DNA from 2 places in the Ferribacterium limneticum genome. Region 1 is predicted to be linked to the other one. Evidence: predicted binding sites of a transcription regulator. Region 1 holds the regulator's gene; the other holds the start of a gene.
What was found. Region 1 encodes FliA, which starts transcription of late flagellar genes. Its sites were predicted from a motif close to CTAAAGTTNNNNNNNNNNNNGCCGNTA; they were not measured.
Positions count from the first base shown of each region.

Region 2: ribBA (bifunctional 3,4-dihydroxy-2-butanone-4-phosphate synthase/GTP cyclohydrolase II) is a predicted target of FliA. The motif match lies at 2,218-2,244, and genes of this name have one in related genera.

Region 1 is NZ_CP075191.1:3,250,285-3,254,129, forward strand. Features, by position in the region: gene KI617_RS15650 (flagella synthesis protein FlgN) at 1-41, shown strand, start outside; gene motD (flagellar motor protein MotD) at 119-898, opposite strand; gene KI617_RS15660 (flagellar motor protein) at 898-1,638, opposite strand; gene KI617_RS15665 (RNA polymerase sigma factor FliA) at 1,638-2,384, opposite strand; gene KI617_RS15670 (MinD/ParA family ATP-binding protein) at 2,384-3,274, opposite strand; gene flhF (flagellar biosynthesis protein FlhF) at 3,267-3,845, opposite strand, start outside.
Region 2 is NZ_CP075191.1:3,707,679-3,711,523, forward strand. Features, by position in the region: gene KI617_RS17805 (putative bifunctional diguanylate cyclase/phosphodiesterase) at 1-23, shown strand, start outside; gene KI617_RS17810 (polyamine aminopropyltransferase) at 31-1,530, opposite strand; gene KI617_RS17815 (YceI family protein) at 1,628-2,185, shown strand; gene ribBA (bifunctional 3,4-dihydroxy-2-butanone-4-phosphate synthase/GTP cyclohydrolase II) at 2,288-3,397, shown strand; gene ribH (6,7-dimethyl-8-ribityllumazine synthase) at 3,401-3,845, shown strand, end outside.

The DNA of each region.
Region 1 (3,845 bases):
CCATGCCGGCGAGCGGCAGCCGGATTATCGATTCGGCCTGAAGCCCCGTGCGCGACGACTGCCCAGAAAATGGGACAGCAAGCGCCTCAAGCTGCCTCGGCAAAGCGCTCGCCGCCCGCTATGGCAAGCGAGCTTCTTTCAGTTCAGTCGGCTCTTCTGGTCGATTCGAATCGATCAGGATACTCACCCGGCGATTCCTGGCCCTTCCCTCCACCGTAGTATTGGTTTCGAGCGGGCGGGTTTCTCCGTAGCCAATCGCCGTCAAACGCTCGGCACCGACGCCACCGTCGTTGAATAAGCGCAATACCGTAGTTGCCCGCATGGCCGACAACTCCCAGTTCGAGGGAAATTGCGCGGTTGCAATCGGCACATTGTCAGTGTGGCCTTCAATCGTAATAGGAAAATCCGAAGCCGCCAGCACTTGTGCGATAGCCAACATTGCACTGATCGATGCACTCTGCAACTTGGCCTGCCCAGCAGGAAAAAGAATGCTGTCGTTGATTTCAATCGTCACGCCACGGCTGGTTTCCAGCAGGCGCACCTTGCCCTGAGCGACCAAGGGCTGAAGCGCTTCCATGATGTCGGAGGCGACATTTTTCATTTTATGCCGCTGCTCAACTTTCTTCTGTTCCTGCAATTTGTCCGGCTTGGCAATCGGCTTGACCGGCATCAGCGGGGCCCCCTGTATCACCGCAATCGGCTGCCCTCCGGGCTGGGCTGTCACATTCTTGAAGGCATTGGTCAGCGAATTGGACAGAACCTTGTACTTGCCCTCGTTAACAGAGGAGATGGCGTACATCACCACGAAGAAGGCAAACAGCAGGGTGATGAAATCCGCGTAGGAAACGAGCCAGCGCTCGTGGTTCTCGTGCTCTTCCTCGCGACGCCGCCGAGCCATTAGTTCAGGTAGCCTTTCAGACGGCCTTCAATGATCCGCGGGTTGTCCCCCACAGCAATGCCAACCAACCCGTCGACCAGCATTTCGCGAGTCGAGACCATCCGCATAATGTAGTACTTGAGCTTGGCGGCTATCGGCAGATAGACCAGATTGGCCAGCCCGACGCCATAGATCGTGGCGACGAAGGCGACGGCAATCCCCGCCCCCAATTTGGTCGGATCGGACAGGTTCTCCATCACATGGATAAGGCCCATTACCGCACCGAGAATCCCGATCGTTGGTGAATACCCCCCGGCCGCTTCCCAGATTTTTGCCGACTGACGCCACTCATCTTCGAAGGTATTGATCTCGACTTCGAGCAATTCGCGAATGCGCTCTGGATCGGCGCCATCGACCAGAAGCTGCAATCCCCGGCGGGCAAATTCGTCCTTGATCCCGGGAATATGATTCTCCAGAGCCAACAGGCCTTCCCGCCGCGAGAGTTGGCTCCAGTTCAATATTTGGTCGATCAGGCGCTTCTGTTCAATGACGGGCGGCACCCAGACCCATTTGACCATTTTCATGCCACGCCTGAAAACGTGGATCGGGCTTTGCAGCAAGACTGCCCCCAGCGTGCCACCGAGCACGATAAGCAGGGCAGTTGGCTGAACCAGGGAGCCGACATGGCCACCTTCGAGAATTTGACCGCCAATGATCGCAAAAAGGCCAATGGCGATGCCGGCCAGACTGATCTTATCCATCAAGCCTTCTCCTTGCGGCGTTTTGCGGCCTTCGGGATTTCTCCGACAATCTGGCTGCGCAGGCGAGCGATCGCCTGGCTATGCAACTGACAGACGCGAGATTCGGTAACGCCCATCACCTCGCCGATTTCCCGCAAATTGAGGTCCTGTTCGTAATACAGGGCCATCATCAGTTTTTCCCGCTCGGGAAGTCCGCCAATTGCCGCCACCAGCAAGGCCTTGACGCCCCGATCCTCGAGAATGGAGGCAGGGTCGGCTGCATTGTCAGTCAAGTGGCGCTCGAGAAAATCCTCCTCGCCATCGCCGGCCAAATCGTCGAAATAGACCAGTTGGTGACCGCGGGCGTCTTGCAGGGTTTTTTGGTAGTCAGCCAATGACATACCGAGCGCCTCGGCCAACTCCCTCTCGGAGGGTACTCGGCCACGCTCGTGCTCAAGCTGATTGATCGCTGCCTCAATGCGCCGCAACTCACGACGAAGATTGCGTGGCAACCAGTCGTTTTCCCGCAATCCATCCAGCATGGCGCCGCGGATACGCTGAGTGGCATAGGTTTCGAACTGGGCGCCAAAACCTTCCTGGAAGCGATCGATTGCATCAAGCAAGCCGATCATGCCGTTCTGAACCAGATCATCGAACTGAACGCTGGGCGGCAAACGCGCCATCAAGTGATAGGCGATACGCTTCACCAGCGGCGCGAAGCGCTGAACCAACTGATCCCTGTCTGGCTGCCCGGCAGCGTTATACATCAAGCTCGAAGTACGTTGGGTGTTATGCGTTGGCTCAAGTGTAACAGTTGCTGCATGAATTGCTCGACCCCTCCCGCTTCACTCTCGCTGCGCTGCCAGTACAGCATGTCGGATGCGATATCGCGGAAGGCCTCGGCAGCCAGTGAATCCGGCGCCTGAACAAGGACCGGGCGACACAACTGAGCGGACTGACGGAGCGCTTCATCAAGCGGGATTGCACCGGCATAATCCAGACGGGCAATACCTCGCTGGGCGGCTACCTGAGCGATATTTTCATAGATCGAACGAGCATCCGGCTGACTGCGCACCTTATTGACCAGGATACGGAAATGCTTGCGCGAAAATGCGTGGCTAACCTTTTTGATCAACGAGTAGGCTTCCGTGATCGAAGCACTGCTGCCCGACAGGACAACAACCGCCTCCTGAGCCGCCAGCCCGAATGGAGAAAAGCCATTCGGATGAGCCATGCTGGCGTCGACCAGAATCACATCAATGGGTCGCTCCAGCCCCGACATCGCGTCGAGCAGGGTTTGCTGTTGCGGCAGGGATAAACGACCGAGCTTTTTGACGGCACGCGCCGCCGGCAGAACCCGCAGGCCATGCATCGGTTGCAACAAAACCTGGGACAAAGGCAGTTCTCGTTGAACCACATTCAGCAAATCGTTCCGGGCGACCAAGCCAAAGGTGGCAGCAATGTCATCACCCGGCGCATGCTCGTCGATGATCAGCACTTCCTTGCCGAGGCGAGCCAGCGCCACGCCGATATTGGCGACGGCCACGCTACGCCCGACGCCCTCGCATCCAGCGACAAAAGTGACTACCTGCAGTTGCTGGCCACCGCCCAGCAGGCGCCGCAGGCCAGCGGCCTGATCGACACGAAAATCAGCCACGACGTCCTCCGACCGCAACCATGCCGGCGTTGGCCATCATCAGCGCAGGTTCCACACCATCGTATTTATGCGGAGAGCTTTCCGGCACATCCTTGAAGGCACGATGCAACAGGTAGCTTCGGTTTGGCAGATGCAGATCTTCCGGTACGCGCTGGCCATTCGATACGTACAGCAGCTTCAGGCTGTGCCGCATGATCACATCCAGGGCCGTTGCCAGACTGGCCGCTTCATCAATCTTGGTCAGAATGCAACCCGCCAGGGTATCGCCGGCATAGGCTCGCACGACATCGTCCAGCGTATCGCCACGCGCTGTCGAATTCAGCAGCAACAGACGCTTCACATCACAGCCGGCCAGCATGTCGGTCAATTCCGGCACCAGCTTGTCCTTCTGGCTCATGCCCATGGTGTCGATCAGGACCATGTGCTTGTGCTGCAATTCAATCAGGGTCTGGCGCAGTTCAGTCGCATCCTTGACCAGATGAACAGAAACACCAAGGATACGGCCGTAGATGCGCAGCTGCTCATGCGCCCCGATCCGGTAGCCGTCCGTGGTGACCAAGGCTACCTTGCT
Region 2 (3,845 bases), 460 kb from region 1:
CGCACCAGGCCGCGCACCCCTGAGCGATTGCTAGCGGATGACCTTGCGCCACTCAGCCTCGAAGTAGCGCACCAAGACCTGATTATTCAACTGGTTAACCTCGGCCGGAACCCGTGCCATGTCGGCAGGGAAACTGAACATCCCGGGCAGGGTTTCGCTGGTCAAAAACCGGTTTTTCTTCGGATCGATGGCCGGCATCGAAAATTCCTGCCGGCCGGCAATGATGTAGCCCCACTCGCCAAAGGAAGGCACCAGCGCATGGTAGGGCGCCGTCTTGAAGCCGACGCTTTCCAGCGTCGTCACCACGCACCAGTAGGATTGCCGGGCATAGAGCGGCGAGGTCGATTGCACGACGAGCAGGCCGCGCGCCGACAAGCGCTTTTCGAGCAGGCGATAGAAGGCCGAAGTGTAGAGTTTGCCCAGCGCAAAATTGGCCGGATCGGGAAAATCGATAACGATGAAATCGAAGTAATCCTTGCTCTCCTCCAGCCACTGCAGCGCATCGGCATTGACCACCTTGACCCGCGCCGAGCTCAGCGCCCCCTCGTTCAGCGCCACCAGCGCCGGCGCTGAGGCAAACAGATCGGTCATTGCCGGGTCGAGATCAACCAGGGTGACCGACTCGACGCCCGGATACTTGAGAATCTCGCGCACCGCCAGCCCATCGCCGCCACCGAGCACCAGCACGCGCTTCGCCCCCGGCAGGCTGGCCAGCCCGGGATGGACCAGCGCCTCGTGGTAGCGGTATTCGTCATGCGAGGAGAACTGCAAGTTGTTGTTGATGAACAGTCGCAGGTCGTCGCGCCAGCGGGTGACAACGAGGCGCTGATAAGGCGTCGTTTCGGCATGGACGATTTCGTCGGCGTAAAGATGCGCTTCGGCAAAAGTCGTCAATTGTCCGGCCCCGGCAAACCCGATCGCCAGCAGTCCGAACACGCTCCAGCTTTGCACGGCCAGCCAGCGACGACCCGGTAGCTGATCGCGAAAGAGGTGCAGCGCCCACAGGGCCACCGCCACGTTGAGGACCCCGAACAGCAAGCCGGTACGGACCATGCCAAGCTGCGGCGCCAGCACCAGCGGAAAGAGGATGGAGACCGCCAGCGCACCGAGATAGTCGAAAGTGAGCACTTGCGACACCAGATCCTTGAAGGCCAGCTCGCGCTTCAGGATGCGCATGACCAGCGGGATCTCCAGGCCAACCAGCACGCCGACGCCAAACACCGCCAGATAGAGCACCAGCTTGAACGGCCCCGACAGCCAGGTAAAAACCAGGAACAGGCCAATCGCCGAAAATCCGCCAAGCAAGCCGACCATCAGTTCGATCTGGATGAAGCGCCCGATCAAGTCGCGCGTGATGTATTTCGACAGCCATGAGCCGGCGCCCATGGCGAACAGGTAGGTGCCGATCACCGTCGAGAACTGCGTGACCGAATCGCCGAGCAGGTAAGACGACAGGGCGCCGGCAATCAGTTCGTAAGCCAGCCCGCAGGAGGCGATGACAAAAACGGAGAAAAGGAGGGCATGACGCATGGGCGAGGATGCTACAGCGAAATCGCGGGAACGGCTTGGCCAGAGCGCGGTCAGACCAGCATCGCCGTGTGATTTTTGGCCATTTCCCCGACTGATCGTGAGACTCCTCCCTGCCCTGCTTTTCGCCGCCGGCCTACCCCTGGCTCAAGCGGCCGAATACGCCATCGACCCGACGCACACCTACGCCAGCTTCGAAATCGACCACCTCGGCTTCTCGACCCAGCGCGGCCAGTTCAACCGCAGCAGTGGCAGCGTCGAATTCGACCCGGAAGGCAAAGTTGGCCGCATCGACATCCGCATCGATGCGGCCTCGCTCGACACCGGCTTCGACCTGCGCGACGACGTGCTGCGCGGCGAAGGCTGGTTCAACGTCAAAGACTTCCCGGACATCCTGTTTCGCAGCCAGAAACTGGTGTTCAGCGAAGACCGGCTGAGCGCAGTCGAAGGCACGCTGGTCATGCTCGGCGAGATTCGTTCGATGCGCCTGGAAATCAGCCGCTTCAAGTGCGGGCTCAACCTGGCCAACCGCAAGCGCGGCTGCGGTGCTGATGCGACAGGCAGCCTGCGCCGCTCCGAATTCGGCATGAACAACGGGCAACCTTTCATCGGCGATGAAGTCCGTCTGCGCATCCAGGTCGAGGCCTATCTGCCTTGATCTCCGCTCGGCGCAGAATCGCCGGCGCCTTACTAAAGTCATGTGCTAATTGCCTGTTTCTGCGAAAATAGCACCCCTTTTGCTGCTCCCGGATTACCCCCAATGCCCCCCCATCCCGCCATAGCCAGCACCGCCGAAATCGTCACCGAACTCAAGGCCGGCCGCATGGTCATCCTGGTCGATGAAGAAGACCGCGAAAACGAGGGCGACCTCGTCATGGCCGCCGAGCACATCACGCCGGAAGCCATCAATTTCATGGCCAAGTTCGGCCGCGGCCTGATCTGCCTGACGCTGACCGAAGCCCGCTGCAAGAAGCTTGGCCTCGTCCAGATGGCGCGCAACAACAAGACCCAGTACGGCACTGCCTTCACCGTTTCGATCGAAGCCGCCGAAGGTGTCACCACCGGCATTTCCGCCGCTGACCGCGCCCGCACCATCCAGGTAGCCGTCGCCAAGGCTTCGACCGCCGACGACATCGTGCAGCCCGGCCACGTTTTCCCGATCACCGCTCGCGAAGGCGGCGTGCTGGTCCGCGCCGGCCACACAGAAGCCGGCTGCGACCTGGCCGGCATGGCTGGTCTGGAGCCCTCCTCCGTCATCTGCGAAATCATGAACGACGACGGCACGATGGCCCGCCTGCCGGAATTGATGGAATTCGCCAAGGAACACGGCCTGAAGATCGGCACCATTGCCGACCTGATCCACTACCGCGCGGCCTCGGAAACCCTGGTCGAGCGCGTCACCAGCAAGCCGGTGCAGACGGTCCATGGCGAATTCACGCTGCACGCCTATGTCGACCGCGCCAGCGGTGCCACCCATCTGGCCATGGTCAAGGGCGAAATTCCGGCCGACGGCGAAACCGTCGTCCGCGTCCATGAGCCGCTGTCGGTACTCGACTTCATCGACCCGTCCAGCAAGCGCCAGGCCTTCTCGATCGACCAGGCGCAAGCCGCGCTGACCAAGTTCGGCCACGGTGTCATCGTCCTGATGCACCGCCCGGAAGATGGCGAAGCCCTGCTCGCCCGCCTCACCGGCACCGCCCCGAGCGCCCCGACCAAGTGGGACCCGCGCACCTACGGCATCGGCGCCCAGATCCTGCGCGATGTCGGCGTCACCAAAATGCGGCTGCTCTCCAGCCCGCGCAAGATGCCCTCCATGACCGGCTTCGGCCTCGAAGTCACCGGTTTCGTCACCTCACCAGCGGAGCTATAAGCCATGTCCCGGTTTGACAACGTTTACGAATACGACACCAACCTCAGCGGGGCTGGCCTCCGGGTCGGCGTCGTCATGGCCCGCTTCAACCTGCCGGTCTGCGAAGGCCTGCTCTCGGCCTGCATCAACGAACTGAAGCGCCTTGGCGTGGCCGATGCCGACATGACCATCGCCACCGTGCCCGGCGCGCTGGAAATCCCGCTCGTGCTGCAAACCATGGCCCAGAGCGGCAGTTTCGACGCACTGGTGGCGCTGGGCGCCGTCATCCGTGGCGACACCTACCATTTCGAAGTGGTTTCCAATGACGCCTGCCGCGCCATCATGGAAGTCCAGCTCGATACCGGCATTCCCATCGCCAACGGCGTGCTGACCTGCGAAACCGATGAACAGGCCGAAGTCCGCATGCAACCCAAGGGCAGCGACTGCGCCCAGGCTGCCGTCGAGATGG